One region of the Janthinobacterium salmonicoloratum genome, then DNA from elsewhere that is predicted to be linked to it. Evidence: predicted binding sites of a transcription regulator. Region 1 holds the regulator's gene; the other holds the start of a gene.
The links. Region 1 encodes sigma-54, which starts transcription at its own class of promoters, with help from an activator protein. Its sites were predicted from a motif close to TGGCANGNAANCTGCTTT; they were not measured.
Positions count from the first base shown of each region.

Region 1 (14,367 bases):
CGGTGGCGCAGCAACTGGTGGCGCACGCCGACCAGGCCCTGTACCAGGCCAAGGCCGATGGCCGCAACAAGGTCATCAGCTGGCAGGCGCAGGTCGAATAATTATTTCAACAGCAAGGTTTCGGCTTTGGCCACGGCGTCGGCCGTGCCGCGCAGTACCACCACGTCGCCGCTGGCCAGCTGCGTCTCGGGGGTGACATCGAGGCGGCCGCGGCCGCGGCGGATGGCCGTAACAAACGCGCCGCAGGCAGCCACGTCGATCGTGCTCAAGGGCAAGCCCACGCAGAGCGCGCCCTCGCTGACGGTGACCGTATGCAGGCGTTCCAGCTCGGCATCGTCGCCTGTATCGCTGGAACCGTGGAAATAGCCGCGCAAGGACGCATAGCGCTCTTCGCGCGCCGCCTGCACCCGGTGCACCACGCGGCGCAGGGGCACGCCCATCATGATCAGCGCGTGCGAAGCGAGCATCAGGCTGCCTTCCATCAATTCCGGCACCACTTCGGCCGCACCCGCCTTCTTCAACTGGTCGAGGTCGGTATCGTCGTAGCTGCGCACGATGACGGGCAAGGTCGGCGCCATTTCTTTAAGTAAATGCAATAACTTCAGTGCCGAGGGCGTGTTGGCATACGTGATCACCACGGCGCTGGCCCGGTAGATGCCGGCCGCCACCAGGCTTTCGCGCCGGCCCGCGTCGCCATACGAGACGTGGGCGCCGGCCAGTTGCGCTTCCTGCACCCGTTCCGGGTCCAGGTCCAGCGCGTGGTAATCGATTTTTTCTTCCGCCAGCAGGGTGGCCAGGCTTTGCCCGCTGCGCCCGAAACCGGCGATCAGCACGTGTTTCTGCGAGGCCATGGTGCGCGTGGCGATCTTGGTGAGCGCCAGGGATTGCATCATCCAGTCGTTGGCCGCCAGTTTCATGACGATGGCGTCCGACTTGGCGATGAGGAAGGGCGCCGCCAGCATCGACAGCACCATCGATGCCAGCACCACCTGCACGACGAACGGATCCATCAGCTTGATGCCGCCAGCCAGGTTCAGCAGCACGAAGCCGAACTCGCCCGCCTGCGCCAGTCCCAGTCCCGTGCGCAAGGCCACGCCGTTGCTGGACCCGAACAGCCGGGCCAGGCCCGCGATCAGGGCGAATTTCAGCAGCACGGGGCCGCACAGCAGCAGCAGGACGAGCCACCAGTTGTCGAGCACGACGCGAATATTGAGCAGCATGCCGACGGTGATGAAGAACAGGCCCAGCAGCACGTCGCGGAAGGGCTTGATATCCTCTTCCACCTGGTGCTTGAATTCCGTTTCGGAAATGAGCATGCCGGCAACAAACGCGCCCAGGGCCAGCGACAGCCCGGCCCGTTCCGTGATCCAGGCCGCGCCCAGGGTGATCAGGAGCAGGTTGAGCATGAACAATTCTTGCGAGCGGCGCTTGGCGACGATGGTCAGCCAGCCGCGCACCAGTTTCTGGCCGATGAACAGCAGCAAGATCAGCACGACCAGCGCCTTGCCGCCGGCCCAAGCCAGGGTTTCGGCCAGGTTGTCGGAATCGCGCGTGAGGGCGGGAATCAGGATCAGCAGGGGCACGACGGCCAAGTCCTGGAACAGCAGGATGCCGATGATCTTGCGGCCGTGTTCGCTTTCGAGTTCCAGCCGTTCCGTGAGCATTTTGGACACGATGGCCGTCGACGACATGGCCAGCGCGCCGCCCAGGGCGAACGCGGCTTGCCAGCTCAGGTGGATGTAGGCGGACAGGTAGCGCCCGACGAACCAGCCGAAGACGACGGTGGCGATGATGGTGGTGACCACCTGCGCCATGCCAAGGCCGAAGACGATGCGCCGCATGGCGAGGAATTTGGGAAGAGAAAATTCGAGCCCGATGGAAAACATCAGGAAGACGACGCCGAACTCGGCCAGGGTGTGGCTGGCCTCGTTTTCCGCTGCCAGGCCCAGCGCGTGGGGGCCGATAACGATGCCAACGGCCAGGTAGCCCAGCATGGGCGGCAAATGCAACATTCTGAAAGCGACCACGCCCAGCACGGCGCTGCCGAGTAACATCAGGGTCAGTTCAAGCGAGGAAAACATGGGTTGCCCGGTACGGTCAATGGAAATCGTTGTTTGTTGTGACTGGCAAGTTTTTTGCTTTCCTAATTCGTTTATACTTTGGGCATGAGTGTAACCCATGAAAAAACAATGCTGAAAGCTTTTGATCGAATTGACATGCAAGCGACGACCGAGCGCGCTGTCGCGCTGGCCCGTACCACCTTGCAGATCGAGTCCGACGCCATCAATGCGCTGCACGCGCGCCTGGCCACGGATGACAGCGTGGGCCGCGCCGTGGCGATGTTGTTGCAATGCAAGGGGCGTGTCGTCGTCTCGGGCATCGGCAAGTCTGGCCATATCGCGCGCAAGATTGCCGCCACCCTCGCTTCTACCGGCACGCCGGCCCTGTTCGTGCATCCGGCCGAAGCGGCCCATGGCGACCTGGGCATGGTCACCTCGGACGATGCTTTTATTGCCATATCGTACTCAGGCGAATCGTCGGAACTGATGGCCATCATGCCCGTCGTCAAGCGCATGGGCGGCGTGCTCATTTCCATGACGGGTAAACCGAACTCCAGCCTGGCCCAGCTGGCCGACGTGCACCTGGATATTTCTGTTGAGAAAGAAGCCTGTCCGCTGAATCTGGCGCCGACGGCCAGCACCACCGTTACCCTGGCCCTGGGCGACGCGATCGCCGTGGCCTTGCTCGATTTGCGTGGCTTCAAGGAAGAAGATTTCGCCCGCTCGCACCCGGGCGGTGCCCTGGGCCGCCGCCTGCTCACCCACGTGCATGACGTCATGCGCAGCGGCGAACGTGTACCGAAAGTGCCCGTGCAGGCTTCCTTGCTGCAGGCGCTGGAAGAAATGACGAAGAAGGGCATGGGCATGACGGCCGTCGTCGACGCGGACAACCGCCCCGTGGGCGTGTTTACGGATGGCGACTTGCGCCGCATGTTCGAGCGCGTGCAGGATTTCACGCAAGTGGCGATCCGCGACGTCATGCATGCGCAGCCGCGCAGCATCGCGCCCGAACGCCTGGCCGTGGACGCCGTGGCCGTGATGGAGCAGTTCCGCATCAACCAGATGCTGGTCGTCGATGCCGACGGCAAGCTGGTGGGCGCACTGCATATCCATGATCTGACGCAAGCGAAGGTGATCTGATGGATAGCGTAGCGGACAACCTGGCGCGCGCGGCCAAGGTCAAACTGATGATCTTTGACGTCGATGGCGTGCTCACCGACGGCAGCCTGCATTTCGGCCCGGACGGCGAGATGATGAAAACGTTTAATGTGTATGATGGCCTGGGCATCAAGCTGCTGCAGGAATCGGGCGTGCAGACGGCCATCATCAGCGCGCGCCGCTCGGCCATCACGGCGCGCCGCGCGCAAGACCTGGGCATTACCCATGTGCACCAGGGCGGCCATGACAAGCTGACGCCGTTTCGCGAACTGCTGGCCCTGACGGGCTTGACGGAAGAGCAATGCGGCTATATCGGCGACGACGTCATCGATGCGCCCATCCTGAAACGCGTGGGCTTTGCCGTCAGCGTGCCGGGCGGGCGTCCGGAAGTGCAGGGGCTGGCGCACCATGTGACGCAGGCCGGCGGCGGCCGCGGCGCGGTGCGCGAGATCTGCGAATTCCTGCTGCGCGCCCAGGACAACTATGCGCGCGTCATGGCGCCGTTCCTGGAGTGAGGCGCGCCGCCTCGCCAGTGACCTTTGAAAGAGTGAAGCCCTATGCGTAAGCCAGGAGGCGCCCATCGCTGGCGCATGATTTTTACCGTGCTGGGCGCGGTTGTTGTCGCGCTGGGCAGCTTTTGGCTGCTCGAGGTGATGAACAAGAATAGCCTGGACATCACGGCCAGCAAGCATCTGGATGAGCCCGACTATTTCATCACCAATTTCAGCCTGGTGCGCATGGATTTGACGGGTAAGCCCAGCTATATCGTGTCGGGCACCAAGCTCACGCATTATCCGCTGGACGATTCGTCCGATATCGACCTGCCCTTCGTGCGCAAGCTCACGCCCGGCATGCCGCCGATGAACATGAATGCGGAACTGGCGCATATCGACCAGGACAATACCCGGCTGCAACTGCACCGCAAGGTCGTGATCGACCGCGTGGCCAGCCCGAAGGCGCAGAACCTGACGGTCAAGACGGAAGCGCTGACGGTGTTCCCGGACGAGGAAAGAATGGAAACGGACGTGCCTGTCGATATCCTGACGGGCGCCTCGCGCATCAATGGCATCGGCATGAAGGCCAATAACGCCACCGGCGTGGTGGAAGTGCAGAATGCGCTGCGCATGGTACTCCCGCCGAAACCGCGCCCGGCCGCTGCGGCAAAATGACAGAATGAAACAAGGAAACCATACTATGAAGAACATCTTGCTGTTGACACTATTCTCGACCGTTTGCTCGTTGGGCGTGATGGGCGTGGCGCATGCCGAGAAGGCCGATTCCGAGAAGGAGGCCGTCATCACTGCACGTAGCGGCCACGTCGATGACGTCAAGCAAGTGCGTACCTTGACGGGCGACGTCGTGCTGGTCAAGGGTACCCTGACCATGAAGGCGGGCCGGGCCCTGATCACGGAAGACCCGCAAGGCTACCAGTTCATTACCTTCTGGGCCGATCCCGGCAAGCTGGCCACCTTTCGTCAGAAGCGTGATGGCGCAGGCGACCTGTGGGTCGAAGGCGAAGCGGAGCGCGTGGAATACGACAACAAGACGGAAGTGGTGAAAATGTTTTCCAGGGCCAAGCTGACGCGCCTGGAAGGCACGAAAGTGACCGACGTGGCCAATGGCGCCTTCATCTCGTATGACAGCCGCAAGGAAGAGTTTGCGATGGAAAATTCCAACAGCGGCACCAGCACCCCGGATGGCGGCAGCGTGCGCATGGTGATCCAGCCGAAGACCAAGGCGCCAGCGGCGGAGAAAGCGCCGGCCACGCCTGCGCCAGGAAAGAAATAATGGACAATACACGTTGCGGCAGCACCCTGATCGTTCGCGGGCTGCAAAAAACCTATGGCAAGCGGCAAGTCGTGCATGATGTCTCGCTGCAAGTCGAATGCGGCGAAGTGGTGGGTTTGCTGGGCCCGAACGGCGCCGGCAAGACCACCTCGTTCTACATGATCGTCGGCCTGGTGCCGTCGGACGGCGGCAGCATCGATATCAGCGGTGTGGATATCTCCAGCCTGCCGATCCACCGCCGGGCGCAGATGGGCCTGTCCTACCTGCCGCAGGAAGCGTCCGTGTTCCGCAAGCTGACGGTGGAAGACAATATCCGCGCCGTGCTGGAAATCCAGACCGTCGAAGGCCGACCGCTGAAGAAAGCCGAGATCGAGGAGCGCCTGGATAAATTGCTGGCCGACTTGCAGATTGAAAAGCTGCGCGAGAACCAGGCGCTGTCCCTGTCGGGCGGCGAGCGCCGCCGCGTGGAAATCGCCCGCGCGCTGGCCACCGATCCCCGTTTCGTGCTGCTGGACGAACCGTTCGCCGGCGTCGATCCGATCGCCGTGATCGAGATCCAGCGCATCGTGCGCTTTTTGAAGGAGCGCAATATCGGCGTGCTGATCACCGATCATAATGTGCGCGAGACGCTGGGTATTTGCGACCGTGCCTACATCATCAACCAGGGCTCGGTACTGGCGTCGGGACGCCCCGACGACATCATCGCGAACGAGTCGGTACGCCGGGTCTATCTGGGCGAACACTTCCGCATGTGAGCCAATGAAACAATCATTGCAGCTGCGCACTTCGCAGCATCTGGCACTGACGCCGCAGTTGCAGCAATCGATACGCCTATTGCAATTGTCTACCCTGGAATTGCACCAGGAGCTAGAGCAATTGCTGACGGACAATCCCTTGCTCGAGCGTCTCGACGATCCGCTCGACCGTTCGCTGCGTCTGCTGTCCGACGGGGCCTTGAGTTCCACGGCCGCGCCGGCCGAAGCGCCGCCCCAGCCGCCAGGCCAGGAGGTGCCCGCAGCGCCGGCCGAAGCGGAAACCTTTGACGGCGAGGCGGGCGAGAGCCCGGCCGCCGCGGAGGGCGGCGACAGCGACTGGAGCGAGGCGAGCCGGGGCAAGGCGCCCGACGACGAAGATTCGCGCCCGCAACTCGAAGCCCACCACTGCACCCTGCGCGAGCACCTGATGGAGCAGATGCGCGTGACGGTGCTCGAATTGCGTGACCGCGCGCTGGTCGAGCTGATCATCGACGCGCTCGACGATAATGGCTACCTGGAAGAGTCGCTCGACGACATCCTGGCGCGCCTACCGGAAGAGCTGGAAATCGATGCCGACGAGATGCGCACGGCCTTGTCGCTGCTGCAAAGTTTCGATCCGCCCGGCGTGGGCGCGCGCAATGCGTCCGAATGCCTGGCCCTGCAAATCAAGCGCTTGCCGCATATCGCCATGGTGACGCGGCGCATGGCCCTCGTCATCGTGGAAAAGCACCTGGCCTGGTTTGCCCAGCGCGATTTCAACAAGCTGAAAAAAGCCCTCGATTGCGACGATGAAGACTTGCGCGAGGCGCAGACGGTGATTCGCCAGTGCAATCCGCATCCGGGTGCCGTGTTCGCTTCGGACGTGTCCGATTACGTGGTGCCCGACGTCGTCGTCAAGCGCGCGCGCAATGGCTGGCAAGTCACCCTGAACAACGATGTCATGCCGCGCCTGCGCGTCAACGCCATGTACGCCAACCTGCTCAAGCAGGGCAAGGGCGAGGGCGCCATGGGCGCGCAGTTGCAGGAAGCCAAGTGGCTGATCAAAAATATGCGCCAGCGTTTCGACACGATTCTGCGCGTGGCGCAGGCGATAGTAGAAAGACAAAAGAACTTTTTCTCGCATGGGGCCGTTGCCATGCGCCCCCTTGTGCTCCGTGAAATAGCTGATACACTGGGTTTACACGAGAGTACTATCTCGCGGGTAACAACTCAAAAGTACATGCTGACCCCGCACGGCATGTTCGAGTTGAAATATTTTTTTGGTAGCCACGTCGCCACCGAAGCGGGGGGCGAAGCGTCATCGACGGCGATACGGGCATTGATCGTGCAACTGACAGGAGCAGAAGACCCTAAAAATCCTTTATCCGACAGTAAGATTGCGGACATGCTGGGGGAACAAGGCATGGTGATTGCGCGACGTACTGTTGCCAAGTACCGGGAAGCGTTGAAAATTCCGCCAGTGAGTCTGCGTAAGTGTTTGTAAGTTTTTTTCGGTTCCTCTGCGGGCCGGATACGATGGACCGCACGAACCCGATCATCTTTAGGAGTGTGTATGAATCTCACCATCAGCGGACATCATCTCGAAGTGACACCAGCCATCCGTGAATACGTACAAACGAAGCTGGAGCGCGTGAAACGGCATTTTGATCAAGTCATCGATATCGCCGTGATTCTGACCGTGGATAACCTCAAAGAGAAAGAAAAACGTCAAAAGGCCGAAGTCAACCTGCGTCTGAGTGGAAAAACTGTCTATGTGGAAAGCCTGGCGCAAGACTTGTATGCCGCAATTGATAGCCTGATCGACAAGCTCGATAGGCAAGTGATGAAGTACAAAACCAAAGTGCAAGGGCACGGTAAAGAGGCGATCAAGCATCTGCCAGACAATTCGGACGAAGAATTCGCCGCCGCCTAAGAACACCAAAAAACCTACTGCGCGTCGCGATTTGCGGCCTCCGATGCTCACTGTGCATACGCACAGCTCCGCTTCTCAGCCACAACTCACATCTGCTCGCTACGGTTTTTCCACGTGTTCTACGGCCTGCGACTTTGAACCGGTTGTGATCAACTAAGGGCGCTCACTGCGCCCTTTTTTGCGCCTGCCGCCTTTGTCGGGCAGCACAATGGGAACGCAATGTTCCCCGCGCAGGCGCTAGAATGTTTGCACTTTCACTTCTTTCCTGCCTGCCATGAGCGACTTCGTCGAGACCTCCATCCGCAACCGCACCGGGCACATCGTGCTCGACCGTCCGAAAGCCTTGAATTCCCTGTCGCTGGAGATGGTGCGCGCCCTGAGCGCGGCCCTGCTGGCCTGGCGCGACGATCCGCAGGTGGACGCCGTCGTGATCCGCTCCAGCAGTGAAAAAGCCCTGTGCGCCGGCGGCGACATCCGCTTCTTTTACGATGCGGGCCTGGCCACGCCGCAAGGCGGCAGCGCCTTGCTGGAAGATTTCTTTACGGAAGAATATGCGCTCAACCATGTAATTCATTTCTATCCGAAACCGTATATTGCCGTGATGGATGGCGTGGTGATGGGCGGCGGCATGGGTGTGGCCCAAGCCGGGCCTGGCAACCGTCTGCGCATCGTCACGGGCCGCACGCGCATGGCCATGCCGGAAGTCAATATCGGCCTGTTTCCCGACGTGGGCGGCAGTTACTTCCTGTCCCGCCTGGCCGGTCAGCTGGGCCTATACCTGGGCTTGACGGGCTTGACGATCAACGCGGCCGATGCCCTGTACACGGGACTGGCCGATGTCTACCTGCCCGAGGCGCAGATGGGGGCGCTGCTGGCCCTGTTCGAATCGACGCCGGGCGAGGCCTTACCGGTGGCCATCAAGGCGCTGGCGGCACCGTTTCAGGCCGAGGCGGGCGTATCTGCCCTGGCCACGGCGCGCGCGGCGCTGGACCGCCATTTCGGCGCCGGGTCCGTGGCCGCCATCATGGCCTCGCTGGCGCAGGACGACAGCCCGTTCGCCGGCAAGGCCCTGGCGGCCATGCGCCTGCGTTCGCCGCTGATGATGTCGGTGACCCTGGAATTGCTGCAGCGGGGCGCCCACCTGGGCGTGGCCGATTGCCTGCGCATGGAGCGCAGCGTGGTGCGCCACAACTTCGAACATGGCGAAGTGCTCGAAGGCGTGCGCGCGCTGGTGGTCGACAAGGACAATGCGCCGCGCTGGAACCCTGCCAGCCTGGACGAGGTCGACGCGACCATGGTGGCGGGCTTCTTTGCCCCCGTCTGGCCGGCGCAAGCGCATCCGCTACGCCACCTGGATTAACTAGGAGCGCTCGCGGTGGCGTAGTACGACCCGTTCATTCGGGCCGAAGTATTGCGCCAGCCGTTCCGCCATGTACACGGAGCGGTGCTGGCCACCCGTGCAACCCAGGGCCACCGTCAGGTAGCTGCGGTTATCGGACTTGAATGACGGCAACCATTTTTCGATGAAGGCGCGGATGTCGGCCAGCAGTTCCAGCGCGCTCGGCTGCGCATCGAGGAAGGCGATCACGGGCGCGTCGCGGCCGTCGAGGGGGCGCAGCGCCAGGTCGTAATAGGGATTCGGCAAGGCCCGCACGTCGAAGACGAAATCGGCGTCCAGCGGCACGCCCAGCTTGAAGGCGAACGATTCGAAGAACAGGGTCAGCGGCGCGCGTTCGGAGGCGACGATATCCTTGATCCACGCGCGCAATTTATTGGCGCTCAGTTCCGACGTGTCGATCACATGGCCCAGTTGCTCGATGGCCGACAGGCGTTCGCGTTCTTCCGAAATGCATTCGATCAGGGTGCGGCGACTGGCCGGATTCTGGTTCGGACGCAATTCATGCGACAGCGGATGGCTGCGCCGCGTTTCCGAGAAGCGCGCCACCAGCGAATGCGTGGTGGCCGTCAAAAACATGACCTTGACGTCGTGCCCCTGGTCGCGCAACAGGGCCACATTGTGCGGCAGGCTGGTCAGCGACTCGGCGCTGCGCGCATCGACGGCGACGGCCAGTTGCGGCGTCCCTTCGTCGAGCAGGGTTTGCACCAGGCTGGGCAGCAAGGCCGGTGGCAGGTTGTCGACACAATAGTAGCCGGTATCTTCCAGCACATTGAGCGCGACGGATTTACCGGAGCCGGATATTCCGGTGATAAGGACGATATGCATACGTCGATCATACAATAAAGATCGGCGCTGCGCTCCCGAGGCAATGATCTTTACAAATTATTGCAATTTTGACTGTAGTGTTGGTTAAACAAAATCATCTCAGTAGGAACCTGTTCTGCCATTCAATTAGTCACCGCTCATTGCCAATCTCTGCCGCTCCATGAACTCCTGCAAGGTATCGATGCCGCGCAACTGCAGAATCGTGTTGCGCACGGCCGCTTCCAGCAGCACGGCGATGTTGCGGCCGGCGGCGACGGGGATGACGACCTTGCGCACGGGTAAGCCCAGCACGTCTTCCGTGGGGAACAGGAAAGGCAGGCGCTCGACTTCTTCTTCCAGCGCGTTGCGGCGCACCAGGTGCACGATCAGTTTCAAACGCATCTTGCGGCGCACGGCTGTTTCGCCAAAGATGGCCTTGATGTCGAGCAAGCCCAAGCCCCGCACTTCCAGCAGGTTTTGCAGCAGGGGCGGGCAGCGGCCTTCGATCATGTTGGGCGCGATGCGCGAGAATTCGACGGCGTCGTCGGCCACCAGGCCGTGGCTGCGCGAGATCAGCTCCAGGCCCAGCTCGCTCTTGCCCAGGCCCGAATCTCCCGTGATCAGCACGCCCACGCCCAGCACGTCCATGAATACGCCATGCATGATGATGCGCTGCGCCAGTTTTTTCGACAGGTACACGCGCAGGAAGTCGATCACTTGCGCGGCCGGCAGCGGGGTCGAGAACAGGGGGATGTTTTGTTCGTCGCAGATGGCGAGGATGTCAGGCGGCGTTTCCAGCCCTTGCGCGATGATCAGCGCGGGCGGACCGCCGGCGATCAGCTCACCGATCACGTGGGTGCGCGTGTTGACCTTCAGGCGCTGATAGTAATTGATTTCCTGGTGACCAAAGACCTGGATGCGGCCCGGATGGATCAGGTTCAAGTGGCCCACCTGGTCGGCGGCCGACGAGACGTCGCCCGAGATCAGGCGCTCGCCGCCGGGGAAGCCGGCGAACCAGCCCAGTTGCAGACTTTCACGATTATCGTCGTACAGGCGTTGTATCGTCAGCGGCGTTTGCAACATGGCAGTCTTCTTCAGGAGTGGAGGAATACCTGAAGTTTAACCCGCCGCTTGCAGACTGGGTTGCCAATTGACGATGCGCGAATGCACGGATTTCGGTTCCGGATCCGTGGCCAGCGCCGTGCGGAAGGCATCGTCGGAAAACATTTCGGCGATTTCCGACAGGATTTCCAGATGTTGCTGCGTGACATGATCGGGAATCAGCAGGAAAAACAGCAGATTGACGGGCTTGCCATCAGGCGACTCGAACGGAATCGGTTCGGCCAGGCGCACGAAGGCGCCCAGCGGCGCTTTCAAGGTTTTGCTGCCCTTGACTCTGCCATGCGGCACGGCCACGCCATGGCCCAGACCAGTCGAGCCCAGGCGTTCGCGGGCAAACAGATTGTCCGAGACGGTGGAGCGGGCGATGCCGTAATTGTTTTCGAAGATCAGGCCGGCTTGCTCGAAGGCGCGCTTTTTACTGGAGACTTCCAGGTCCAGCAGGACGTTTTCGAGGGATAGTATTTTGCTAAGATTAGTCATGACACTCAATGAAATGGTGCAATGCGCAGAGGGCTTGCGAGCCGAATTATAGGCCTGTTTCAGCGGCCTGTAACGCCAATTCTCAACAGTATACGCCCGCTGCGGGCGCGGTGGGCGCTACAGTCCGTCTCGCCATCATTTTAGCAAAAAAATAACGCCAGGGTGTATCGGCTATTTCTTGATTAAAAACACGCGGCGCGCCGGTTTTTCCGCCGCCGAATGCCGATTTTCCGATTTTTCAGCGTCTTTAAGATGCTCTGCGGCACTACTGCAACGTTGTTTTAAAACACAGCCAATATTCCTGTTGGCATGGTTTTGTGATGTTGCCTGGACTTACTGGCGCGCATTGCGCAGATTGCCCGGCATCACCCCGGTGCTGAAGTTGCTGCGCCACGGATTGATATCGAGGCCGCCACGGCGCGTATAGCGTGCATACACGGACAGTTTTTGCGGCTTGCACTGGCGCAAGATATCGACAAAGATGCGCTCCACGCATTGCTCATGGAATTCATTGTGCTCGCGGAAACCGATCAGGTAGCGCAACAGGCTTTCCTGGTCGATCTGCGGTCCCGCATACGTGATCTGCACGCTGCCCCAGTCGGGCTGGCCCGTCACCAGGCAATTCGACTTGAGCAGGTGCGAAACGAGTTTTTCTTCCACCGGTGCTTCATCCAGCGCCGCCTTCAAGAGCAGCGGCGAGGGCGTGTATTGCGTGATTTCCAGGTCCAGGCGGTCGAGCAGCACGCCGTCGAATTCGCCCATTTTCAGCTTGCCGAAATCTTCCTGCAAGGTCAGTTCCACTTGCACGGGCGCGCCGAAACCGTTCGACAAATCCTGCTTGAGCAGGGCCAGCAGCGCATCCGGGCTGTCCAGTTTGGTCTGGTTGAACGAGTTCAGGTACAGCTTGAACGATTTCGATTCGATGATGTTGGGCGAATCGGCCGGGGCGCTGACCTTGGCGATGGCCACCTGCGGCTTGCCGCGCTGGTTCAGCCACGACAGTTCGTAGGCATTCCAGATATCGAGGCCGAAGAACGGTAAGGTGCCGTGCAATTCCAGCTCGTCGCGCTTGCCTTGGCGCGGAATCGGAAACAGCAATTCCGGCGCGTAATCGGTGCGGTAGGCGGAGCTTTTGCCCAGGGGAGATTGTTCGGCGAGATCGTTGGTGGTGGTCATGGTGGCGTGGCTACAAATTCTGTGAAGGGTGAATGGTAGCTTATTTCAACCCAACGGCAAGGACCGGGGTCAGACCCGACGGGTCTGACCCCAGCATTTGCAGTTGGGTTACTGCGCCATTTACCCCAAGAATAATTTATACACAGGATTGCTGCTTTCATCCCAGTAACGGTAGCCCAGGGTATCGAGGAAGCGGGCAAATTCTCCCATCTCGTCGGGTGGCACTTGCAGGCCGATCAGGATACGGCCCACGTCGCCGCCCTGGCTGCGGTAATGGCACAGGGAAATATTCCAGTTCGGCGCCATGCTGTCGAGGAAGCGCATCAGCGCACCGGGGCGCTCGGGGAATTCAAAGCGGTACAGCAGCTCGTCCTGGGCCAGCCGGCTCTTGCCGCCCACCAGGTGGCGGATGTGCGACTTGGCCAGCTCGTCGTGGGTCAGGTCCAGGGTCTTGAATTCATGCTCTTCGAATTTCTTCGCCAGTACGCTCGACTCATGCCGGTCGGCAATCTGGATGCCGACGAATACGTGCGCGGCTTTTTCATCGCTGATGCGGTAGTTAAATTCCGTCACGTTGCGCGCGCCGATGAGCGAGCAGAAGCGCTTGAAGCTGCCCCGCTGTTCGCGCATGGTGACGGCAAACACGGCTTCGCGGAATTCACCCAGTTCCGCCCGTTCCGCGACGAAGCGCAGGCGGTCGAAATTCATGTTCGCGCCGCTGGCGATGGTGATCAGGGTTTCATTGTTGACGGGATGCTTGGTCAGGCTGGCCCGTTCCACATAGGCCTTGGCGCCTGCGATGGCCAGCGCGCCGGACGGCTCCAAGATGGAACGCGTATCCGTAAACACATCCTTGATGGCGGCGCAGATGGCGTCCGTGTCGACGGTGATGATTTCATCGACATACGCCTGCACGAGGCGGAAGGTTTCCTCGCCGGCCAGGCGCACGGCCGTGCCGTCGGCGAACAGTCCCACATCGTTCAGGGTCACGCGCTCTCCCGCTTTCAGCGAACGGGCCATGGCATTCGAATCGACGCTTTGCACGCCGATGATCTTGATGTCGGGGCGAATCTGTTTCACATAGGCGGCAATGCCGGCGATCAAGCCACCGCCGCCGATGGGGGCGAAGATGGCGTGGATGGGGCCGGCGTGCTGGCGCAGGATTTCCATGCCGATCGTACCCTGGCCGGCGATCACGTCCGGGTCATCGAACGGGTGCACGAAGGTCAGCTTCTGTTCCTTTTCCAGGGTCAGCGCATGGTTGTAGGCATCGGTATACGACTCGCCGTGCAGCACCACTTCCACGTTGACGCCGCCGCGTCCCTTGACCGCCTCGACTTTCACCAGCGGCGTGGTGGTTGGCATGACGATGACTGCGCGGCAACCCATGCGCGCGGCCGACAGGGCCACGCCCTGGGCATGGTTGCCGGCCGAGGCGCAAATCACGCCGCGCTTGCGGTCCGCTTCGCTGAGCTTGGACATCTTGTTGTAGGCGCCACGAATCTTGAAGCTGAACACGCTTTGCATGTCTTCGCGCTTGAAGTAAATCTGGTTGTTCAGGCGCTGCGACAGGGCAGGGGCCAGTTCCAGCGGCGTTTCGGTAGCGACGTCATAGACGCGGGCGGTCAGGATTTTCTTGAGGTAGTCGATGTTCATAATCTGCAAGCAAGTGATTCTGGGCCAGAAAGGGTCTGGAGCGTGTCGGGCGATAGC
Region 1 covers NZ_JBNYXV010000002.1:185,736-200,102, reverse strand. The annotation lists gene ACQ4WY_RS14070 (GGDEF domain-containing protein) at 1-101, shown strand, start outside; gene ACQ4WY_RS14065 (cation:proton antiporter domain-containing protein) at 102-2,081, opposite strand; gene ACQ4WY_RS14060 (KpsF/GutQ family sugar-phosphate isomerase) at 2,166-3,200, shown strand; gene ACQ4WY_RS14055 (KdsC family phosphatase) at 3,200-3,733, shown strand; gene lptC (LPS export ABC transporter periplasmic protein LptC) at 3,776-4,387, shown strand; gene lptA (lipopolysaccharide transport periplasmic protein LptA) at 4,413-5,006, shown strand; gene lptB (LPS export ABC transporter ATP-binding protein) at 5,006-5,761, shown strand; gene ACQ4WY_RS14035 (RNA polymerase factor sigma-54) at 5,766-7,244, shown strand; gene hpf (ribosome hibernation-promoting factor, HPF/YfiA family) at 7,314-7,673, shown strand; gene ACQ4WY_RS14025 (enoyl-CoA hydratase/isomerase family protein) at 7,948-9,033, shown strand; gene rapZ (RNase adapter RapZ) at 9,034-9,897, opposite strand; gene hprK (HPr(Ser) kinase/phosphatase) at 10,024-10,959, opposite strand; gene ACQ4WY_RS14010 (PTS sugar transporter subunit IIA) at 10,996-11,478, opposite strand; gene queF (NADPH-dependent 7-cyano-7-deazaguanine reductase QueF) at 11,812-12,654, opposite strand; gene ilvA (threonine ammonia-lyase, biosynthetic) at 12,775-14,310, opposite strand.

Region 2 (14,367 bases), on a different contig from region 1:
CACCATGGGATTGGCTGATCGGCACAGGCACGTATATCGATGACATCAACCACAAGTTCTGGGCGCAGGCGGGCGTGCTGCTGGCCATCGGTGGCGCGCTGATGCTGGTGGTGGGCGCGCTGGCGGCCTTGATGCTGCGCCGTATCCTTGCCCAGCTTGGTGGCGAACCCGACTATGCCGCGGCCATCGTGGCGCAAATCGCCCAGGGCGACCTCACTACGCACATTGACACCCGCCCCGGCGATACGTCCAGTTTGTTGATGGCCATCAAGGCCATGCGCGACAACCTGGCGCATCTGGTGAGCCAGGTGCGCAACGATGCGGAATCCATTTCCACGGCGTCGGGCGAGATCGCCTCGGGCAACCACGATTTGTCGGCGCGCACGGAGCAGCAGGCGGGATCGCTGGAAGAAACGGCGTCGACCATGGAAGAAATGACCTCGACCGTGCGCCAGAATGCGGACAATGCGCGCCAGGCCAACCAGCTGGCCATTTCTGCCTCGCAAGTGGCGACGCAGGCGGGCGGCGTGGTCAGCCAGGTGGTCGACACCATGGGCGCCATCAATGCCTCGTCGAAAAAGATCGGCGACATCATCGCCGTCATCGACGGCATCGCCTTCCAGACGAATATCCTGGCCCTGAACGCGGCCGTGGAAGCGGCGCGCGCGGGCGAGCAAGGCCGTGGCTTCGCCGTCGTCGCCAGCGAAGTGCGCAATCTGGCGCAGCGTTCGGCCGCGGCCGCCAAGGAGATCAAGCAATTGATCGACAGTTCCGCCGAGCAAGTGGGCGCCGGTGAAAAACTGGTGGCGCTGGCAGGCGAGACGATGGAAAAAGTTGTCTCCAGCGTGCAGCACGTGACCGATATCGTGGCCGAGATTTCCTCGGCCAGCGCCGAGCAAAGCGCCGGCATCGAGCAGATCAACCAGGCCATCGTCGAGATGGACAACATGACGCAGCAAAACTCTGCCCTCGTCGAGCAGGCGTCGGCAGCGGCGCAAGCGATGAACGAGCAGGCGGCGGGGCTGGCGCAAATCGTCAGCGTGTTCAAGGTGGGTGCCGTGGCGCCGACAGCCGCGCCGCGACGCCTGGCGCGCTAAGCACTTTTCTTTGTCATACGGGGAACTTATCCCTGGCTCACCTGTCCAAACTTTTTCGTCCGCGAGGGACGCACAGAAGAGGTGAGCATGACAGACGGCTTTTCCTATCACGCGGCGTTCGCCCGCAACCTGGGCTGGGTCACGCAGGCGGAGCAGGACAGCTTGCGTGGCAAGCGCGTGGCCATTGCCGGCATGGGGGGCGTGGGCGGCGTGCACTTGCTGACCCTGGCGCGGCTGGGCATTGGCTCTTTTCATATCGCCGATTTCGATACCTTCGATATCGCCAACTTCAACCGCCAGGCTGGCGCCATGGTTTCCACCCTGGGTCAGCCCAAGGTGGCGGTGCTGGCGCAGATGGCGCGTGATATCAATCCTGAACTTGAAATCAGGCAGTTCCCCGACGGCATACACGACAGCAACCTGGCCGAGTTCTTTGCCGGTGTCGACCTGTACGTGGACGGCCTGGATTTCTTTGCCTTTCCTGCGCGCCAGGCCACCTTCGCCACTTGCGCGCGCCTGGGCATTCCCGCCATCACGGCCGCGCCGCTGGGCATGGGCACGGCTGTGCTCAGCTTCATGCCAGGCGGCATGACGTTCGAAGAGTATTTTGGCTGGGGCGACTTGCCCGAGCAAGAAAAAGCGCTGCGTTTTCTCGTCGGGCTGGCGCCTGCCGGCTTGCACGCTCCCTATCTGGTCGACCCGTCCGCCATCAACCTGAAGGAGCGGCGCGGGCCGTCGACCATCATGGGCTGCCAGCTGTGCGCGGGCGCGGCCGCCACGGAAGCCTTGAAGATCTTGTTAAAACGCGGCAAGGTGATGGCGGCGCCGCACGGCATGCATTTCGACGCCTACCGCAACAAGCTCGTGCATACCTGGCGTCCCGGCGGCAACCGTCACCCGCTGCAGCGCCTGACGATGGCCATCATCAAGCGGCGCCGCGCGGCGCAGGGGGCATAAATGGCGCAAGCACTGCTGATCGATCCCGTGCTGGAAAACATCCTCGAGCAGGCGCGCTGGGCACCCAGCGGCGACAATACACAGCCGTGGCGCTTTGAGGTCGTGGACCAGCGGCACGTGGTCGTACATGGCTTCGATACGCGCAGCCATTGCGTGTACGACCTCGACGGCCATCCCAGCCAGCTGTCGCTGGGCGCCTTGCTCGAAAGCATGGCACTGGCGGCCAGCAGCCATGGCTTGCGCATGGAAGCGCGCCGGCGCCTGTCCATGCCCGACACCCTGCCCACCTTTGATGTGCGGCTGGTCGACAGCCCCGGCATGCTGCCCGACCCGCTGGCGGTTTTCTTGCCGCAGCGCAGCGTGCAGCGGCGGCGGCTCAGCACGCGCCGCCTGCGCGCCAGCGAAAAGGCGGTGCTGGCGGCCAGTTTGCCGCCCGGCTACGGCGTGCAGTGGTTCGAAGGCGGGCGCGCGCGCCTGGCCTGCGCGCGCCTGATGTTCGACAATGCGAAGCTGCGCCTGACCATGCCAGAGGCGCACAAGGTGCACCGCGACGTGATCGAATGGGGCGCGCGCTACAGCAGCGACCGCATCCCGGAGCAGGCGCTCGGTGTCGATCCGATGACGGCGCGCCTGATGCGATGGGTCATGCACAGCTGGCGCCGCGTGAATTTTTTCAATACCTGGCTGGCGGGCACTGTCGCGCCGCGCCTGCAGATGGACTTGCTGCCCGGCCTGTATTGCGCCGCGCATTTCGTGCTGCTGGCCGAGGCGCCAGCGCGCTACATCGACGATTACGTGGCGGCCGGTCGCGCCATGCAGCGTTTCTGGCTGACGGCCACGCAACTGGGCCTGCAGTTGCAGCCGGAATTGACGCCGCTGATTTTCGCCCGCTATGTGCGTGAACGGCGCATTTTTTCGCGCACCGATGGCATGCAGGAAATGGCGCAGGAATTGGCGGTGCAGTGCCAGGCCGTACTGGGGGGCGATGCGTTTGATCGGGCCGTGTTCCTCGGACGCATCGGTGCGGGGCCTGCGGCCAGTGCACGTTCGCTGCGCCGTCCGCTGCAAGACTTGCTGGTGGCACCAACGGTGGGGCAGTGAGGCGCGTCAGTGTCAGGATCAGCGTTTGCGCCGTGGCGTCAGGCTGGCCAACGCTGCCAGACCAGCCACCAGCAACGGCAAGGTGCCAGGCAGCGCGACGGGCGTGACGCCTGGCACGTAGCTCAGTTCGGAACTGTTCAGCATGTTCAACACCAGGGTGTAGTTGCCCGCCACCAGCTTGTCCGTGACGGCACCATACTGCCCGCCGCACGTCTTGCCGGTGCCGGTGCCCGTGGGCGCTCCGCAGCCGCTGGGGTCGTAGGTGAATACGCTGCCGCTGGTCAGTGGCGTTTGCGCGTAGCCGGTATTGAGGCTGGCGGCATCGGCCAGTTCGGTGCCGCCCAGGATGCCGGAACCGAGCTTGCCGTCGGGCGCCCAGTTGAAGACGATCTGGCCATTTTCATCGATGATGGTAAACGTCATTGCCATATTCGTGGTGGCCGCCGAACCCGTGCCTGCCTGGGCGTCCAGGTACAACTGCATGAAGGGCTGGGCCTGGAAGTCGAAGGCCAGGGTCGCGCCCGGTTGGCCGACGACGAAATTAACGGTCATCGCGCTGCTGGAACCATTGCGTCCCGAGGCGTCGGCGCTGCCGCCGCCCGTCAGGAAGGTTTCCGCCGCATTCACGGTATGCGTGCTGGTCGAGCCAGGTGGAAAAGGGGGGATTTGCGAGGTGATGATTTGCGCCTCGCCGCGCGCATACGCGGCATTGCCCATGCCTTGCTGGGTAAAGTCGTTTTCTCCCTTGGTGACGGCGCCGCGTTTCGCTTGCGGCGCATCGATCTCATTGCTGCCGCCCTTGATGATGCTGCTGCCGTTGAGCGTGGCGGTGGTGCGCGACAGGTCGATATTGCTGATCAAGGTGGTGGAGCCGGTGGGATTGCTGATGACCAATCCAAAGACGCTGGTGTACGAATAGCCATAGGCGGCGGCGCTGGCCGTGCCGCTGCATGCCAGCAACAGCAAGGCCAGCAGGACCGTTGGCAGTCGAGTACCAGAAAAAGTAGTCATGAAAATTCTCATCTCCTGGTCGGCAGCGTTGTAAGGAAAACCGACAGGCTTGCCACATAAAAAAGGCGAGGAAACCCCTCGCCTGTGAATCCCCCTGTTGCCTGTCTCAGGCGGCAACTTTGCGGCGGCGGGCATAGCCCAGGCCCGCCAGGCCCAGGCCCAGCAAGGCCAAGGTGCCCGGTTCGGGTGTCGCCGCCTGTTTCACCAGGTCCACGCTCTCCACCGCATTCAAGGTCAAGGTGTAGTTGCCGGTCGCGAGGGCATTGCTGACGGCGCTGAAGTTGCCGCCGCAAGCCGTGCCTACGCCGGTACCGCTGGGTGTGCCACAACCGGTGGGATCATACGTAAACATGTTGCCGCGCGTCAGGAAGTTGGTCGCCAGGCCGGTGTTCAGGTTGGCCGCATCGGCGTTCTCCGTGCCACCGAAGATGCCCGAGCCGATGACGCCATCGGGCGTCCAGTTGAAGACGGTCGCGCCGGTCGAGTCGGTGATGGAGAGGGTCATCACCAGGTTGGCCGTCGCGGTGGACAGCTGGCCGACCGTGCTTTGCAGGAAGACTTGCATGAAGGGCGAGGCCAGGAAATCAAAGCTCAGCGTTGCCGTTGGCGAACCGACGACGAAGTTGACGGAGAAGCCCGTGGTCGAGCCGTTGCGGCCGGACGCATCGGCCGTGCCGGCAGGCCCGTCAAGGTGGGCTTCGGCCACGTTCACGGCCTGCGTGGAGGTGGAACCGGGCGGGAACGACGGAAATTGCGTGCTGACGATCTGCGCATCGCCGCGCGAGTAGTTGCCCGCGGGGCCTTGTCGCGTGAAATCGTTTTGCCCTTTGGTCACGGCGCCAACGGCGGCGCGGGGCGAGTCGAGCAGGCCGGGACCGCCAGTGATGACGCTGACGCCATTCAGGGTGGCCGTGGCGCGCGAGATCGTGGTGCTGTTCAGGGCGGTGATCGAGCCCGTGGTGGCGGCGATCTGCAGGCCAAAGATGTTGTTGTAGGCATAGCCGTAGGCGCCCGCCTGTGCGCTACCGGCGGCGCACAGCATGGCCAGTGCCGCTGCGGCCGGGAGAAGTTTCAGTTTCGAGAGTTTCATTGTGGTCACCTCGTGGTTGAGTGAGTCTTGAAGTCTTGCCTGAGTCCTGTCGGCAGGTGCTCATGACCAGTACCTAGCGACTTCCATGCCAACGCATGAGGTTCTTTTGAAATCAAGGGCTTGGCGCGCTTTTGTTGACGCGATGCAGGTCTTGTCGGACGCACTGTAAGAAAAACCGACGCTGCCCCTCAAGGCTGGCTGCCTTGTGGCACGGAAACCAGCAGGGCGTGCATATGGGGCAGCAAGCGTTGCCCTGGCACATAGTTGCGCATGGCCGTGGCCAGCTGACGCGCCGCCAGCCTGGCCCGGCCATCGTCGAGCATGTGCATGGCGGCATGGCGCAAAGCGGTTTCCTGGAAGCGGTCGGCGCGCAGCAGCAAGCCGGCGCTGGCGTCCGCGATGGCGTGCATATTGAGGAATTGATCGAGGTTGCCGGCGATGCCGATGACGGGCACGCCTGCCGTCAGCGCCTGCTGGCTGGTGGGGCTGCCGCCGTTGCAGATCACCAGGCTGGCGCGCCGGGCCGCCGCGTCGCCCGGTAAAAAAGGCGCGACATAGGCGTTCGGCGGCACGGCATCGACGCGGACGGTGCCGGCCGTGGCCGCCAACACGGTGACGGGCAGGGGCGCTAGCGCGCGCAGCACGCGCGGCAGCAATTGCCCCTGGCCGGAGCTGCCCAGGGTGACATAGATGATGGGCCGTCCGCTGCTCAGTTCCGGGCGCTGCCACCAGTCCGGCAAGTCGAGCGGCGGCGCCCAGATGATGGCGCCCAGGTAGTCGTGCGTGGACGGCATGGCCTGCGGCGGGAACAGTTGCGGAATATCCGCGTACAAGGTGCGGTCGGCATCCGTATAGATGCGCCGCAGGTCGCTGCCCAGCGATGGCAAGCCATGGCGGCGGCGCACGCGGTTCAGGGGCGCGGCGTGCGAAGCGAAGGCCAGCGGGCGGATCAGGCGGAACAGGGGATGGGCCAGCCAGATGGGCAGCATGCCGGTCAGGGGCAGGCTGGGCACCGTGTAGTGCTGGCGCACGTAGGGACTCCAGTAGGCATTGCTGATGGTGATGTAGGGAATGCGCTGCAGGCGCGCGCTGACCGACAGCGACAGGCGAAAGTCACCGATCACAAGATCGGGCTGGATGGCATTAAGCAGGCGCAAGTCGTCTTCCACATACGCGTGCAGGGTGCTTTCCGTATAGACGGGCTTGCCGTGGGCCAGCGCCTGCAGGAATTGCGGCGATGAAATACTGTCGATGCGCCAGCGCCGGAAGGGGGCTTGCTTGAAACAAAAGTCATAGCCATCGGCGCAGGCAAAATGCACCTCATATTCTTCCTCGTCCAAGCCTTGGGCAAGGCTCAGGGGGCGGCCCACGTGGGCCAGGGTCACTGCCTCGGCAATAAAAAGGATTTTCTTGCGCGCCATGGGGATCGCTTGCATTCGCAGGATGAGATACCTGCCAGGTTGGAGTGGCGCCACGCCGTTTAGTTCCCGCAGTTGCTTGCCACTTGCGGGCGCCAGGATTTGGCCGCATCGGCTACAGTGGAGCAAAGGAGGTCACCATGCAAGCACAATCCCGTCATGCCCCGCTGCGTGCGCACAGCACGCCCGAACCCGATATGCCGCCACCGCCGGAAGGCGATCCCCTCACGCCGCCGCCAGAACAGCCGCCGCATATCGACCCCGTGCCGGTCGAGGAGCCGACGCCGCCGCCACCGCCCGTGAAAATGCATTGACCGGGTCGCGGTGCGCGGCAAGTCGTACGCGGCCCACGGTCATGGCGCAAGACGCTCCCGTCATGGCGGGGCGGGGAAGACGCACACTATGTTTATTTCCAATCGGAAATGGACTGCGCGATGGCCGCCAGCGCCACGCCATTTAAACAACAAAAACACTAATAAATGTTGCCGAGTGGATACAAATCAAGCTCTAACTGTTGAGTGTCATGCGGCCGTCACGATTCTGTTCTTATAATGAGACATCATAAAAATTTTTGTACAGGAGACCATCGTGGGCAATTCCTTGCATAACAAAATCTACCTGGGCCGGCGCCCCGTGATCACCAGCAAAAACCTCGTAGCGCTGGCCCTGGCGGGCGCCGTGGCTGGTTGCGGCCTGGCCTGGCTGCTGCTGCGCAGCTACAAATAACGGCCATCACGCCCGTATTTCCGCCGCCTTGCCGCATGCCGGGCGGCGGTAGATTTACGTTGCCTGTTGCCGATGCGCAGCAGGGCGCGTACCATGAGGGCCGAACACCTGGCCTTTTATGGAAAAGTAATGAAGAACGAGAAATTAACGACCGATGAATATGACGCGCTGGAGCAAGTTGCACGCGGCATCAAGACCGAGCGCCCCAGCGCTTGCGTTGCCCGCAATGCCAAGCGCCTGTCCGGCCTGAAGCTGCTCAGCTATGCCCGCGATGGCCGTCTGTCCATCACCGAGAAAGCACAACAACTGCTGTTCCTGCGCCGCTGCATCATGGGTTTGCGCGCCGTCGCCACCGATCCGCTGACCAAGCTGGAGTCGGACGTGGCTTACTTCTTGGGCAAGAAAGCCCACATCGTGGCGCGCGCCGAAGGCGAGGGCTACGACATTTCCGACAAGGGCCGCGAATCGCTGGCCGATATCGACACCCTGGGCCTGTAAGGTCTACGCCGGCCCCTGGGGCCGGTTTTCACATCCTCCCACACTTTTAATTTCCCCTTGGAGAACACTTTGGACAGCGCGATGAACTGGTCGGCCCACGAACTGACGATGACGGTCTTGATGACGCCCGATATGGCCAATTTTTCCGGTAACGTGCACGGTGGCACCATCCTGAAATACCTCGACAGCGTCGCCTATGCCTGTGCCAGCCGCTATTCGGGCAGCTATGTGGTCACCCTGTCGGTAGACCAAGTGATGTTCTTGCAGCCTATTCATGTAGGCGAACTGGTGACGTTTCTCGCGTCGATCAATTACACGGGCACGACGTCGATGGAGGTTGGCATCCGCGTGGTGACGGAAAATATCCAGCAGCGCCTGGTGCGCCATGCCAACAGTTGCTATTTCACGATGGTCGCCGTGGATGCCAACCGCAAGCCCGTGGCCGTGCCGCCGCTGGTGCTGGAGACGCCGGAGCAGCACGCGCGCTTCGAGCAGGCCAAGCTGCGCAAGCTGTCGCGCCAGAAGGTGTCGAAGAAGTAGTTGTGTACTGTAATTGATGGCCGCAGCCTGTTATCTGTCATTTGCGTAGCACATTTGCATTTCTGCGCAGCGTAGGGGCCCTGGTAAATGCGTCCAGTCGCCTGGGTTGGGAAATGTGAAGGCGCATATTTGATGAATGGCTTGCGGCGGCAAAAATCCCTGATCTCTTCCCAGTTGGATTGCCCAACAATCTGCCGCCCGTTCGTTGTTGCCTACATATTGATGCGCACATTCATGCGTATAAATATACCATTGTATAAAAGGCGGAAGATTGAAGAAGTCAGGGCGGAATAACAATACACCTTGCCGTGCCATTGCAATATCCGGGATGGCTGCCACATAGGAAACAGCTCCGCCGCATGTCAGAGTTTGTCCGGCAATGATGGGGGCGACTCCCATGGGTTGAAGTATGAGTTGCGCAGCGGCTGGCAGGGCGAGGGTGGCAACCAGAACAATGAGCAACAGAGATGTTGATGGGGTTTTCATATTTTTCAATGCTGATGGTTGCATTTTATGGTGCGGACATTTCGGGCACATTTTTCTTGAAATAAACGGCTAGCTTGCATCTTCCAGTTCTTTGGGGAGAATGCATCTTTTTTTTCTGGATTGGATCTGGTCAAGCTGGTTTTTTAGTGTGGAGATCAGTCCCGAACGTGAGAGCGGAAGAATTTCCGGGTCTTGCAATAGTTGAATGAATTGTCCAATCCGTTCGCTCCCGGAATTGCAGTCTCCCATGGCGAATTCTGAAATTGCCCAGTCCGCGATAATATAGGCTCTGGCGCCATTAATTCCGAATGCAGACTCGCTGCGCAGTACATTCAGAGAATCCTGGAAAGCCGCTCGTCCTTCCTGTATTTTTCCGGTGGAAAACATCAGTCGCGCCTTGTATCGCCTCGCTTCCGATTGCATCGAGGGCACCGCATCTTTGATGGCAACGGCTCGTTCGACCAGCGTCGTGGCGCTTTTCCAGTCATAAATATTCAACGCTTCCGATATCAATACCAATAGTTGGGGAATTCCCGCATGGTCTCCGAGGCGCGGCAGCAAGGCAGTTGCATACTGTATATTTGCCAGTACCTGCGGGGCAACCATGGAATTCATCGCCATCAGCATTTGTGGATTATTCGATTGATATTGAATCTGGATCATGTTCTGACGCAGGTTTGAAACGGCATTTACGGATTTGTTGAATTCTTCCATATCCCTGAAGATTTCATTGCGCGGCTGGCTCCAGAAAATATCGAAGAGAGAAATTGTACTTAATAGTATGCCAATGATTAAAGCCAGGAAACTGGCTCTTTTTTGAAGTCTTTCAAATTTTCCGTGTTCGGGATTTTCAAGACGGTTCATCCGCAGATCCATTGCCTGTATTTTCGATTCCAGCGACGATTTTTTCTCCGGGTCAATGGAGTTGCTTTCTGGTACAGGATTGGAATTCATGGCGGAAATTCCCAGTCTCGGCTACATAATTGAATTGTTATCTGCATTCCCTATGTGACTATATTCTGAAAATTTCAGTGAAGTTTGATCTTGAGTAATGTATGTGCTTATTCAATCAGTCTATATTTTCTATTTGAAAGTATTATTGATTTTTATGATAAGAAATTTTTTCGGATGTGGAAGAATATCTGAATGGGCGCAGCCAGTCGGTGTAGCGCTGTCAAATCGATGGGCAAAAAAAAGCCACCATATCTGGTGGCTTTTTCTCGCGCGCTGCAATTTGCAGCGGCTATCCGTGATTAACGGTCGCCGTAGCTGCGGCGTGCGCCGTCGGTGCTGCGCGGGTTGGAACCCTTGTAGCCGCCGCCGGTGCTAGGCGCGCCGTCTTTGCGTGGTGCGCCTGGTTTGCTGAACGTGCGTTGGGCTGGCTTTGCGCCGCCACGGTTGTCGCCTGGTTTCCAGCCGCCTGGACGGGCGCTCGAACGTGGGGCCGATGCCGTTTTCTTCGGCTCGAAACCTTCGATGACATTGACCGGGATCAATTGCTTGGTGAAGCGTTCGATGCGCTTGACGTTCATGCCTTCAGCGTGGTTCACCAGCGAAATGGCCAAGCCATTGCGGCCAGCGCGGCCGGTACGGCCGATGCGGTGGACGTAGTCTTCGGGGAACTTCGGCAGATCGTAGTTGAACACGTGGGTGATCGTTGGCACGTCGATACCGCGGGCGGCAACGTCGGTGGCAACCAGCACTTTGACCTGGCCGCGGCGCATGCCGTCCAGGGTGCGGTTACGCGCGCCCTGGTGCATGTCGCCGTGCAAGGCGGCAGCCGAGAAGCCGGCGATGTTCAGACGGTCGGCGATGGTGTCGGCGTCACGCTTGGTGGCGGTAAACACAACAGCCTGGTCCAGCGTTTCGTCGCGCAGCAGGTGGTCCAGCAGGCGATTCTTGTGCGACAGATCGTCGACGAAGTGGACGCGCTGGGTGATGTTTTCATGCTTGTTGCTCGAGCTTGCCACCTGGATGACCAGCGGATTTTTCGTGATGCGGCGGGCCATGTTGCCGACGACGCCATCCAAGGTTGCCGAAAACAGCATGGTTTGACGGCCTTCTGGCGTCGCTTCCACGATCTTTTCGATGTCGTCGATGAAACCCATGTCCAGCATGCGGTCGGCTTCGTCCAGCACCAGGATTTCCAGTTGGGAGAAGTCGATCTTGCCCGAGTCCATGTGGTCGATCAGACGGCCAGGGGTAGCGACCAGAATCTCAGGATTCTTGGCCAGCAATTGCATCTGTTTTGGGTAGGGCATGCCGCCCAGGATAGACACGGCCTTGATGCGGCGGATGCCGGTGCTGTACTTGTCGGTGTTGGTGGTTACTTGCAGGGCCAGTTCGCGCGTTGGCGTCAGCACCAGCATTTTTGGCTGGGCAGCCTTGAAGCGTGGACGCTCGCCGCGGGCGCGCGATGCTTGCATTTCCTGATTTGGCGTCTTGCCGGCGGCGCTTTGTTCGGCGCTGGCCAGCTTGTGCAGCGATGGCAGCATGAAAGCTGCCGTCTTGCCCGAACCGGTCTGCGACGAGACCAGCAGATCACGGCCTTCGATCGCGGCTGGAATCGCTTGCGACTGTACCGCGGTTGGCGCGGTGTAGCCCGATTCGGTCAGAGCGGCGATGATGGACGGATGCAGGCCTAAGGATTCAAATGTCATTCTTTTCTTTCGTAAAAATCAGCGTTCTTGCAAAAAGCAGAACGCAAAATAGCAACGCCAACCAAAACGAAATGACTCAACTAGAAAGAAATTTCGGCACAAAAGCTTTGCGCCGGGACGGTGTCAGGTGCGACACACAAGGCGGGAGGGCTTTATAAGCGACATCCTGTGGATGCGCTAAGGCTTGCGAAGCTGCTAAGTTTGTAGTGCTGTACTGCGGTGTTGCCATCGCTTCAAGGGAACATATTGCAGCGCACAACGACACTATACCGTATTTGACGTCGTTTTGCACGGCCTAAATGGGAAGAAGCGAAAGTCCTACCACGTTTTGCTGATGTTTCCTATGTGAAATCAGTAGGAATACGTAGATTCTGCCCGTTTGTGAGCATGGCCGGTGATGTCGGCGGGCAGCGGCGGCGCTTGTTGCGTTTCCCCGGCAAGATTGATTTGCCGGGTTAGCTGCGCCACCGGAACAGGGAAACTGTGGCGGTATTTGCTCATCAGTTTATGCAGGTTTTGCCGCGAGAGGCTCAGCACCTGCGCTACCTACCACATCACTCTACTTCGGGATTGACGGCCATCACTTGCGAAAAGCCGCCATCGACGTAGGTAATCTCGCCCGTGATGCCCGACGCCAAGTTGGACAGCAAAAAGGCGGCCGTGTTGCCCACTTCCTCGATGGTGACATTGCGCCTCAGCGGGGCGTGCTCGGCGACAAAGCCCAGGAGTTTACTGAAATCCTTGATGCCGGACGCGGCCAGTGTCTTGATGGGGCCGGCCGAAATGCCGTTGGCGCGGATGCCGCGCGGACCCAGCGATTCGGCCAGGTAGCGCACGGACGCTTCCAGTGAGGCCTTGGCCAGGCCCATGGTGTTGTAGTAGGGCACGGCGCGTACGGCGCCCAGGTAAGTCAGGGTCAATACGCTGGCGCCCGGATGCAGCAGGGGCAGGGCGGCCTTGGCCATGGCGGGAAAACTGTAGGCGGAAATATCGTGCGCGATGCGGAAGCTGTCGCGCGACAGGCCGTCGAGGAAGTCGCCGGCGATCGCCTCGCGCGGCGCAAAACCGATGGCGTGCACGAAACCGTCGAGATGTTCCCAGTGATGCGCCAGGTCGCTGAAGACGGCGCTGATCTGTTCATCGCTGGAAACGTCGCAGTCGAATATCAATTCGCTGCCAAATTCCGCCGCAAATTCCGTGATGCGTTCCTTGAAGCGTTCGCCCACATACGTGAAGGCGAGAGTGGCGCCTTCGCGGTGGCAAGCCTTGGCGATGCCATAGGCGATGGAGCGGTTCGATAGCAAGCCCGTGATGAGGATTTTTTTGCCTTGCAAGAAAGCCATGACGACTCCTGTCTGGGTAAGTGGGCGGGGTGGGCGGATGTACAACCGGCCGCGACAGCAAAGCTGTGGCGGCCGGTCAGGTGCGTCAATACAGCTCAGGCGATCAGTGACGGGCTTTTGCTCTGTTGTTGCCACCGCCACGCTGGATGCGCGGTTTCACCAGCGAAATTGGCGCGGCTTGCACCTTGCCACCCTTGGCGGCGCGGCGCAGTGCCTTGGCGGCCCGTTCCGGACGGTCCGCTTCCAGCAGCATGGTGGCGCTGTCGGCGATTTCCTGAGTGATGTCCTTGTTCATCGTGGCCGAGGTTTTCGGCACGAGGATGGTGGAGCCGGCGCGCAGACTGGTGCGTTGGGGAATGTTATTGGCCTGGCGTAGCACGTCGGCCGTGGTGCCGAATTTCGACGCCAGGGTTTCGATGCGTTCGCGCGCATTGGTGATCTTGTGCGTGGTCCAGCTCGACAAGGCGTGGCCCCATTGCGCCAGGTTGGTGGTGAACTTGGCGGCGTTTTCCTGTGGCAACAGAATCTTGGTCTTTTCGCCGCCGATGATGACGGGGCGGTTAAATTGCGGATTCAGGGCCTTGAATTCATCCATCGACAGTTCGGCCAGCTGGGCGGCAACGGTAATGTCGATGTCGCTGGTCTTGTCGATGGCCGTGAAATAGGGCTGGTTGTCGACCACGGGCAGGGTCAGGCCGAACTGGGCCGGATTGGCGATGATGTTTTTCACCGCTTGCAGTTTCGGCACGTAGTTGCGCGTTTCGGCCGGCATCAGGTCGGCCAGGCTTTCGAAGTCGGTCGGCTTGCCCAGCGCCTGGTTTTTCTTGATGGCGCGCTGCACCGAGCCTTCGCCCCAGTTGTAGGCGGCCAGGGCCAGTTGCCAGTCGCCAAACATGTCATACAGGCGCTGCAGGTACGTCAGGGCCGCATCGGTCGAGGCCAGCACGCCGCGGCGTTCGTCCTTGAACATGTTTTGCTTGAGGTTGAAATCGCGTCCCGTGGCGGGCACGAATTGCCACATGCCGGCCGCATTGGCGCTGGAGAACGCTTGCGGGTTGAAGGCGGACTCGATGAATGGCAGCAAGGCCAGTTCCGTCGGCATGCCGCGCTTTTCCAGTTCCTGCACCACGTGGAAGATGTAGCGCGAGGCGCGCGCCGTGGTGCGGGCGATGTAGTCGGGGCGGGTGGCGTACCAGTTGACGTGATTCGCTACCAGTTGGTTGTTGATGTCAGGAATCGCATAGCCGCTGCGGATGCGGCCCCAGACGTCGGCTTCGCGCAGCGGATCGGAATTGTCGCTGAGGTTTTTCAGCAGACGGTCGGTCTTTTGCAGGCGGTTGTCGAGGGTGGGGAGTTTCGCCGTGACCTGAGCGGTCATCGGGATCAGGGCAGGTGCGGCGGCGGCGACTGGCGCGTTATCGCTCTCAACACCGGCTTCGT
Region 2 covers NZ_JBNYXV010000001.1:1,155,578-1,169,944, reverse strand. The annotation lists gene ACQ4WY_RS05390 (methyl-accepting chemotaxis protein) at 1-1,097, shown strand, start outside; gene ACQ4WY_RS05385 (ThiF family adenylyltransferase) at 1,185-2,054, shown strand; gene ACQ4WY_RS05380 (nitroreductase family protein) at 2,055-3,155, shown strand; gene ACQ4WY_RS05375 (EDSAP-1 family PEP-CTERM protein) at 3,174-4,166, opposite strand; gene ACQ4WY_RS05370 (EDSAP-1 family PEP-CTERM protein) at 4,273-5,256, opposite strand; gene ACQ4WY_RS05365 (nucleotide disphospho-sugar-binding domain-containing protein) at 5,445-6,677, opposite strand; gene ACQ4WY_RS05360 (hypothetical protein) at 6,815-6,988, shown strand; gene ACQ4WY_RS05355 (hypothetical protein) at 7,263-7,400, shown strand; gene ACQ4WY_RS05350 (hypothetical protein) at 7,530-7,898, shown strand; gene ACQ4WY_RS05345 (acyl-CoA thioesterase) at 7,980-8,438, shown strand; gene ACQ4WY_RS05340 (hypothetical protein) at 8,469-8,924, opposite strand; gene ACQ4WY_RS05335 (hypothetical protein) at 8,994-9,878, opposite strand; gene ACQ4WY_RS05330 (DEAD/DEAH box helicase) at 10,178-11,584, opposite strand; gene ACQ4WY_RS05325 (hypothetical protein) at 11,936-12,085, opposite strand; gene fabI (enoyl-ACP reductase FabI) at 12,139-12,927, opposite strand; gene ACQ4WY_RS05315 (transglycosylase SLT domain-containing protein) at 13,031-14,367, opposite strand, start outside.
Region 2: the regulator sigma-54 is predicted to act here: its motif matches at 5,330-5,347, upstream of ACQ4WY_RS05370 (EDSAP-1 family PEP-CTERM protein).